2 regions of the Alteromonas naphthalenivorans genome follow, and region 2 is predicted to be linked to the other one. Evidence: predicted binding sites of a transcription regulator. Region 2 holds the regulator's gene; the other holds the start of a gene.
What was found. Region 2 encodes FliA, which starts transcription of late flagellar genes. Its sites were predicted from a motif close to CTAAAGNTNNNNNNNNNNNNGCCGATA; they were not measured.
Positions count from the first base shown of each region.

Region 1: a site for FliA is predicted at 2,286-2,312, ahead of AMBT_RS07615 (VC2046/SO_2500 family protein). Genes of this name have one in related genera too.

Region 1 is NC_015554.1:1,765,360-1,769,847, forward strand. It holds gene AMBT_RS07600 (ATP-dependent 6-phosphofructokinase) at 1-30, opposite strand, end outside; gene AMBT_RS07605 (hypothetical protein) at 226-555, opposite strand; gene AMBT_RS07610 (tetratricopeptide repeat-containing response regulator) at 555-2,198, opposite strand; gene AMBT_RS07615 (VC2046/SO_2500 family protein) at 2,391-2,876, shown strand; gene trhO (oxygen-dependent tRNA uridine(34) hydroxylase TrhO) at 2,963-3,958, shown strand; gene AMBT_RS07625 (EF-hand domain-containing protein) at 4,021-4,263, shown strand; gene rluF (23S rRNA pseudouridine(2604) synthase RluF) at 4,398-4,488, shown strand, end outside.
Region 2 is NC_015554.1:2,968,518-2,973,005, forward strand. It holds gene AMBT_RS12985 (chemotaxis protein CheA) at 1-671, opposite strand, end outside; gene AMBT_RS12990 (protein phosphatase CheZ) at 684-1,448, opposite strand; gene cheY (chemotaxis response regulator CheY) at 1,483-1,866, opposite strand; gene AMBT_RS13000 (RNA polymerase sigma factor FliA) at 1,903-2,634, opposite strand; gene AMBT_RS13005 (MinD/ParA family protein) at 2,631-3,497, opposite strand; gene flhF (flagellar biosynthesis GTPase FlhF) at 3,494-4,488, opposite strand, start outside.

The DNA of each region.
Region 1 (4,488 bases), 1.2 Mb from region 2:
TGATGTTAGCACTGCAACGCGTTTAGACATATTCATATCCTTTTCTCGCCTACTTATTGTCGCCTACTTATACGCCCCATTGAAAAGATGTTGCTACTCACATGGCGCTTCACCGTACCGTAACATGGTTAAATCAAAACCACATCGCCAATCAAAACTAGTTGCGCATGTAAGTTTTATGTACGACATTCCCAAATAAAGCTGGGTACATAAAGAACCTTCTACTTAGTAGTCTTTGGCCGGCAAACTTTCCTTTTTAACCGCAGCTTGTGCCTTTTTACCAATGGCTTGCTGCTCTCCTTTACAAATAGTGTCGTAATCATCTCGATAGTATCTGAAGTTTTCACATTCACTTTCATAACGTTTTTTCGCTGACATAGCTTGTTGGGGATAGCGGTTGTCATTCATCACTTTCGACAAACTTTTGCATACATGTAATTGGCGATTTACTTCTACAATGTCTTCACAAGGTGGTGTTTGGCTGCACCCATTAAGTGCTAAAACTGAAAGTAGGCTAGCAAGCGCACAGATTTTTTTAGATTGGGTTATTATCATTATGTTGTTCCCATAAAAGTGTCTAAGTCATTGCGAAGCGTGGAGTATTTTTCTTCGTGTTGAGCCTTTAGTGGCATGTCGTCAATGAGTTTATAAAGTCGACGGCATTGTTTAAATAAATCAGGATCTGGCTTTTGGTTCTTGCTTAATATTTGTAATAAGCACTGCAGTAAGTTGAGCGCTACACCTGTATTTACCGGCGAAAAACCTTGCGCAAGAGCAAAAGAGTCTTTTGCTTTTTCATATTGTCCTTGTTGATAAAGCTGAATGCCTTCACGGTTAAACTGCTGATAATTTGTAAGATTTTGTTGGGCTTTGGTCGTCTCAGAATGCAATAAAAAGTTGCTGTTGGAATCGAATTCTAAATTCTGCTGCTTAATAATATCTTGAAGTTGTAGTGCATCTTCATATTCACCAAGGTCGTACATGACTTTAAGGCTATCTGGAATAAATGCGATTGGCGGCGTGGTGTATTTTTCGTCTATAGCAGCTTGTGATTGCGCCAAGTTCTTTTTTGCATCCAGCATTTTTCCATCAATAGCATTAACTCGGGCGTTAATAATGCTGCCAAAAATACTGACGTCAAAATCTTCATCTATTCGTAGTATGTTTTCATCAAACTTACCTCGTTGCAGGGCAAGTAAAGCCTCTTGTTGATAGCGGTTTCGTGTACGTTTGTCATCTGTATATTCGGCGACATCAAGCAAGCTTCGAATAAACCCACACCAATGCAGGCTGTTTTGATGCACGGTTCTTTTCGATAAATCCCAAATGGCCAAACTAGAGGTAGAGGCTAAAATATAATCGTTATGGTTTCGCGCGATAGAGCATGCACTAAAATGCCTAGGCAACGAAAAGGGCGAAAGTTTTATAGCCTGCTTGATAGCAGAAATTGCAATTTCGCCTTGGTTCTTTGCATCATTGGCTTTCGCCAATACATCATGCGCCTCGGCATTAAACCGGTTGCGTTTAATAATATCCTCGGCAATACCTATGGCTTTATCGTATTTTTCTGAGGCGAGATAGGTTTTTGCCAACGCAACTTTGGCCCAAATTATTGGCTTTCCTTCTAAGTAGGGCGAAAGTACGTCCAACGCTTTGTCGTATTGCTCTAGGCGCAAATACAGTTCAACCAACAACTGCTCACAGGTACCTTTGTAGGGCGATGGGGTACCAATAAGATCTTCACACAAATCGATAGCATTGTTGATATTTTCATTGGCCACCTCTTGTAATACTGCCCCTAAAAACTGCCGTTTCTGCCAGGCACGGGTAATACGTGTTTTAAGTTGTACTTGCGAAAAAGGCTTAATAAGATAATCATCAGGGCGTCGCTCAATAGAGCCAAGTACCACAGGGCGCGCACTATCAGCGCTAATTAATATAAACACGGTGGTGGGTTTAATTAAGCGTTTTATTCTAAGCTCTTCAATAAGCTCGAAACCGTTTTTCTTGTCTACCCCTAAATGAAGATCGCAAACAACAATATCAAATTTTTGCTTTTTACAAAGAGACAGGGCCTTTTCCGCAGAAGATTTAGTGACAACGTCACTTGCACCCATGGAGTGTAATAATCCACGAAGCAGTAAGAGAAAAGGGCGTTGATCTTCAACAATAAGCACCTGCTTATCCGAAAAGTTCATTTTTCATCCAATGATAACCATGACACTTTAACTACTTGAGAGGTTCTATATATGATTGTTTAAAATACCGATAAGGGCAAGAATAAGCTTAAGAAAAACATTATCTTGCCGACACTATAGGTATGAATTTTAAATCTTCCTATTTTTGTGTCTGATAACGATATAAATGTAAATAAATCCATAGACCCCAGTATGGCTTGGGAATGGAACGGTACTCTGTCAAAAGCAGCGGGTAATGCCACGCTTTTTGCTTTGTATTTGGCAATGCAACAAAGTGCACTTGCCGACACTATATCGATAGAAAGCCCAAACGAAGACGAAGCCACTAGTGGTATTACACAGCGGCTAGAAGCACTTAATTTCTACCGTAGAGCACCACTTTGTGCGAGTGAGTCAGATTGGTTGCACATGAATCGATTGTCTCAAACAATAGCGCATCAAGTAGCACTGCATGAGCCCATATCACTGCAGTTTGACGAAGTACGCCTTCACAATGAAATGCACCCAGTACCTCTTGCACAAACGAATGACGCCAAAAAAATCAGCCAAGATATTATTACGAACTGTTCGTTAGCCACTCAAAAGCGCATTGCCGCTACTTATTCCACTTCTATTGATGAAGACAACACAATGCTTAGTGACATTATTGAGCAGTCTGAATCCTTTCTTGCTGCCTAACTGGAAATTTTAAAACTGGTTTGATATAGTGCGCGCCGCATTTTTGCACTGGTTTTACGTTCCAACTAGCAAAGGTAAATACTACTATGTCTAAATATATCGTTTGCGCGATGTACAAGTTCGTCGCGCTTGAAAACTTCGAGGCCATGCGCCAACCACTATTAACTGCCATGGAATCTAATGGCATTAAAGGTACGCTTTTACTTGCCAGCGAAGGCATTAATGGCACCGTTTCAGGCACGCGAGAAGGTATTGACGGATTACTCCAATATCTTAACGCCGACGAGAGAATTAATCCTATCTCTTGTAAAGAGTCACTTCACGAAGAACAGCCTTTCTACCGCACCAAGGTAAAACTTAAAAAAGAAATCGTCACCATGGGTGTTGAAGGTATCGACCCGCGTAAAACCGTAGGTACGTACGTGAAACCTAGTGACTGGAACGCGCTAATTAGCGATCCCGACGTCACCGTGATAGACACCCGTAACGGCTATGAAATCGAAATCGGCACTTTCAAGCACGCTATCGACCCAAAAACGGAGACTTTTCGCGAGTTTCCAGAATATGTCGCTAAAACATTAAGCCCAGAGAAAAACAAAAAAGTAGCCATGTTTTGCACCGGCGGTATTCGCTGTGAAAAATCTACGGCCTATTTAAAAGAGCAGGGGTTTGACGAGGTATACCATCTGGAAGGCGGTATTCTTCAATATTTAGAAGATGTACCAAAAGAAGAATCACTGTGGGAAGGTGACTGTTTTGTATTTGATAATCGTGTGGCTGTGAATCACGATCTTGAAAAAAGTGACTATCATCAATGTTATGCCTGTCGCTTACCGATTACAGATGAAGACATGCAAAGTGAGAAGTATGAGTCTGGCGTAAGCTGCCCGCATTGTTTTGGTACCCATACAGAAGATCAACTTTCTCGTTTTCGTGAACGTGAAAAACAAGTTAATCTTGCGAAGATGAGGCAGCAAGAACACGTGGGTACAGAGGCGCGGATCACCATGGAACAAAAGCGTGATGAAAAAGCCCGTTTGCAACGTGAACGCGCGTTAAAAGCAAGAGAAAATCAGGCATAGACACTACTCAATAAGGGCGTTACACTCACCCTCTATGTAGTTGCTAAAAAAAGGGAAAGCGTGTGACCGCTCAACTTTCAGACGAAAAAATTGAAGAAATAAAGAAAGATTTTACCTTCTTCGACCAAGATGGTAATGGTCAGATTGATTTAACGGAGTTTATCGAGTTATTAACCGTTATTTCGCCAAAAACAAAAGCCAGCCATGTACAGGAAGGTTTTAAATTAATAGACAGCAATAACGACGGCTATATCGACTTTGAGGAATTCCTTGAGTGGTGGCAAGAGTGTTGGTGGGAATATTAATACTAACTGAATGTTAAAAAAGCGAGCTTTTAGCTCGCTTTTTTTATAGTAAAATTAACGGTAATAAAGTTGAGAATACAACCGGCACGGTTTACTCACGTTGTCGTTTAGAAAAAAGGGTAAGGACTTTTAGCATGAGCTCTGAGGTAACAAAACGTCTTAATAAATATATCAGTGATACAGGACTGTGCTCACGACGTGAAGCTGATAAATTAATTGAGCAAA
Region 2 (4,488 bases):
AGCAGTGCTTCAAATTCATCGTCGGTAATATCATCACCTGAACCACCAACCGCGGGGGCTGCCGCTTTTGGTTCTGCTTTCGCAGATTTACCTGGGGCATTTGAACCATGAAGTTCATCCAGCAAGGCTTCAAATTCATCTTCAGAAATCTCGTCGATGCCGCCATCGCTACTTGCGGCAGGCGCTTCAGGTACAGGCGCTTCTTCTAACGCGAATTCTTCTTCGGCAGCGGGGACTTCAGCCGCTTCACTACTGTCACCAAAGATGTTTTCGTCTGGGGTTTCTGGGGTGCTTAACTTATGCAGCAAATCAACTAACTTTGCGTCTGCAGGAATTAGTGGTTCTTGCGCTTTAACACGCTCAAACATATCGACTACTACATCGGTGGCCTGAAGAATGGTATCCATTAATTCAGGCGTAAGAGTACGTTGTCCGTTTCGCATTACATCGAAAACGTTTTCTGCACCATGGCAAATTTCAACTAATTCGGTAAGCGACAAAAAGCCGGCGCCACCTTTTACGGTATGGTAACCACGGAAGATAGCATTCAGTAAATCTGCATCTTCAGGATTATTTTCCAGATCAACGAGCTGTTCTTGTAATTGTTCAAGGATCTCCCCAGCTTCAACTAGAAAGTCCTGTAATATATCCTCGTCAACATCAAACGCCATGCGCCCGCTCCCCTAAAAACCTAAGCTAGACAAAAGATCATCTACGTCATCTTGGCCAGATACCACATCATCGCGTTGGTCTGCATCAATAATTGGACCTTCGGCTTCGACACTATCGATCTTGTTAACTTTTTCGACTTTCGCTTCCAATGGCTTGTCTTGCTCCGCCTGTTCGGGTTCACCGAACATCGTCAGCATATTAACTAAGCTATCTTCCACTTCTTTTACGAGTTCAATCACTCTGCGAATAACTTGACCGGTAAGATCTTGATAACCTTGTGCCATTAACACTTCGGTAAGCAATGATGTAAGCTTAGCTGATTGTTTCGATCCGTCTTCTAGCAATTCGTCTAAATCTGCACATAAAACTTTGAATTCGCCCAACTCAAGTTGACGATTCATCAGTTTCTTCCATTCCGGCATAATTTTTTCGATACGGGTAGAGAGCACTTCAGCAATTGGCATACTCTCTTCAACTGCGTCCATGGTGGTATTGGCAGCTTTTTCCGTTTCTTCGATAACGTACATCAGTCGCGTTTGCGCATCAGGAATGTCATCAACGGTTAAATTTTTAATACGTTCATCGATTTGGAAGTTATTCAACGAGTCATGAAGTTGACGCGTTAATTTACCCACTTCAGCAAAGAGCTCAATGGACTCTTTCATCGAAACAGCTTCTAAGACAGCGTTCGCTGATGCGTTATCGCCCTCTTCAAGATACGCTACCAATTTTTTGGCTTCTTCGAGCGTTATGGAGACACTTTCATTTGTCGACATCCAGTAAACCTCATTTCTCTGGTGAGCGTCTGGATCAACCTAAACGTTCGAAGATTTTATCTAATTTTTCTTTCAACGTAGCGGCAGTGAAAGGTTTAACAACATAACCATTCACACCAGCTTGCGCTGCGGCAACGATTTGTTCTTTCTTCGCTTCTGCTGTCACCATAAGAACCGGTAGGTGTTTCAACTTATCGTCGGCACGTATAGCGCGTAATAAGTCGATACCTTGCATACCTGGCATATTCCAATCTGTTACAACAAAGTCAAAATCACCTTGTTGTAGCATAGGCAGCGCGGTGTTACCGTCGTCCGCTTCCTGGATATTGGCAAAACCCAAATCTTTTAGCAGGTTCTTTATGATACGTCTCATGGTAGAAAAATCGTCAACCACGAGAATTTTCATACTTTTATCCAAAATAGCCTCCAATGAGGGGTTAATTGTTATTAATTTCTATTCTTCGTCAACTTGCCACGATTTCATTCGTGATTTGAGTTTTAACATGGCCTGACTATGAATTTGACTTACTCGCGATTCACTAACATCAAGAACTTCGCCTATTTCTCTAAGATTCAGTTCTTCATCATAGTATAAAGAAAGTACAATCGCTTCCCGTTCGGGTAATGTAGTAATAGCATGTGCTAGCGCTTTTTGGAAAGCCCCTTGCATCAAATCTTCTAACGGTGCGTCGCTGCCTCGGTTTTTTTCTGTAGAAATGACATCTTCAGAAACCCCAAGGTCTTCAATCCCCACCAATTTTCCGGCATTCACTTCGTTCAGCATTTGATGATAATCTTGCATGCTAACATTCATTTTAGCTGCAATATCTACATCTCGCGCGTCTCGGCCTGTTTCACCTTCAACTTGAGAGATGGCTTCTGTGATTGCCCTACCGTTTTTATGAACGGAACGAGGAGTCCAATCACCTTTTCTTATTTCATCAAGCATGGCGCCACGAATACGAATACCTGCAAAGGTTTCGAAACTTGCCCCTTTGGAACCGTCAAAGTTTCGTGCAGCTTCTAGCAGTCCAATCATACCTGACTGGATTAAATCATCGACAAGAACACTGGCTGGTAGTCTCGCCATTAAGTGGTGTGCTATCCGCTTCACTAGCGAAGCGTGACGCTCAACTAATTGTGACTTGTCTGTTTGCTGTTGATAAGCGGCTGCTTTGCTATTCAACGCTGACTTCCTACTGCTTTATCTGCTATTAGTTGCTCAATAAAAAATTCTAAATGGCCACCCGGTTGCGCAGGTATAGGCCATGATCCTGCTTTGGCTGCTAGCTGGCTAATCGCCACTGCTGCCGGAGAACTTGGATAAGCATCTACAATTGACGTTTGCTTACGTACTGCTCGGCGTATGTTCTCGTCAAAAGGAACTGTTGCTACCAATTCTAGCGCAACATCTAAGAATCGCCCTGTTACTTTAGATAATTTGCTGAAAAGTTCCTGACCTTCTCTAACATCGCGGACCATGTTAGCGACCACTTTAAAGCGAAAGACACCGTGTTCTCGGTTAAGAATTTTAATTAATGCATAGGCATCGGTAAGTGAAGTGGGCTCATCACACACTACCACCATAATATCTTGGGAGGCTTTGGAGAAGCTTAGCACCATATCGGAAATACCCGCTGCGGTATCCACAATAAGCACATCAATGGGCGTGCGCAACTCGCTGAATGCTCTTATGAGTCCTGCATGCTGCGTTGGTGATAGCTCTGCCATTGATTGAGAACCTGATGTGGCTGGTGCTATTTTTATACCGTGAGGACCCGTAACGAGAACATCGTCCAAGGTACACTCACCAGATAATACGTGGGAGAGGTTTTTCTCTACTCGCAATCCTAGCATTACATCCACATTGGCCAGACCTAAGTCTGCATCCAATACCATTACCCGCTTTCCCTGCTTTGCCATAGCAATAGCTGTGTTTAGCGTAATATTTGTTTTACCAACGCCACCTTTACCTCCGGTGACGGCGATAACTTTGATTAATCGTGATTGCTTCATTTTTCGTAAGCTACTCGCTTGATCATCAATCATACTGCTCGTGCTGTTTTAACCACATTGTTACTAGTAGTATGATTCAAACCGTACTTTTTATAAAGCTTTGCAGCAGCAGATACTAAAGATTTTGCTTCTGCAATCTTAATGTCTTCAGGAACTTTCTGTCCATCTGTTACATAACTGACAGGTAACTGGTACTCCACCGCTGCGCTAAGCACTTCGCCTAGAGAGTAGCACTCATCAAGCTTTGTAAAGATACAACCGCTAAGTTCCACCCCTTCGTACGCATCTATAATACGTTGTAATGCAGCATATTGGGTATTCGCTTGCGCTACTAGGTATTTTTTCACTGGCTGCATTTGACCGTTATCAAATTGATTTATCTGTTTAATTAATCGACTATCTCGTTGACTAAAGCCTGCCGTATCAATTAACACTAGTCTCTTATGGCGTAATTGAAACAATAAATCTGATAATTCTTCACTACTTTGTGCTTTACGCACTGTGCAGCCAATAATTTTTCCATATGTGGCTAATTGCTCAAACGCTGCAATACGATAGGTATCAATCGTAATCATGGCAACGGAGTCGGCGCCGTATTTCTGTGCGTAACGAGCAGCTAATTTAGCAACTGTAGTGGTTTTACCTGTTCCGGTAGGACCCACTAACGCTACTGCGCCCTTTTGCGTAAGTATATCGTTACCTGTCACATTAATGCGATTAGCCAATAGGTTTAAAAGATATACCCAAGCGTCACGCTCGTTGTAATGCGACGGCGTATAACTAATCAGTTGCTCTGCCAATGATTGGCTTAACCCCATGTCGGTTAAACGCTGAATTAAATAATGATGTACAGGCTGCTGACGACGACTTTTTGCTTCCATCAAATCAGCAACTTGGTATTGAAGCACATTTCGTAGTGACGCCAACTCTTCTTTAATTTGAGATAATTCGTCAGACTGAGGAGCACTGCTGTTATCAATGCTTTCATTAAGACTTGACGCTTGATGGCTTGGGAATTCTGAGG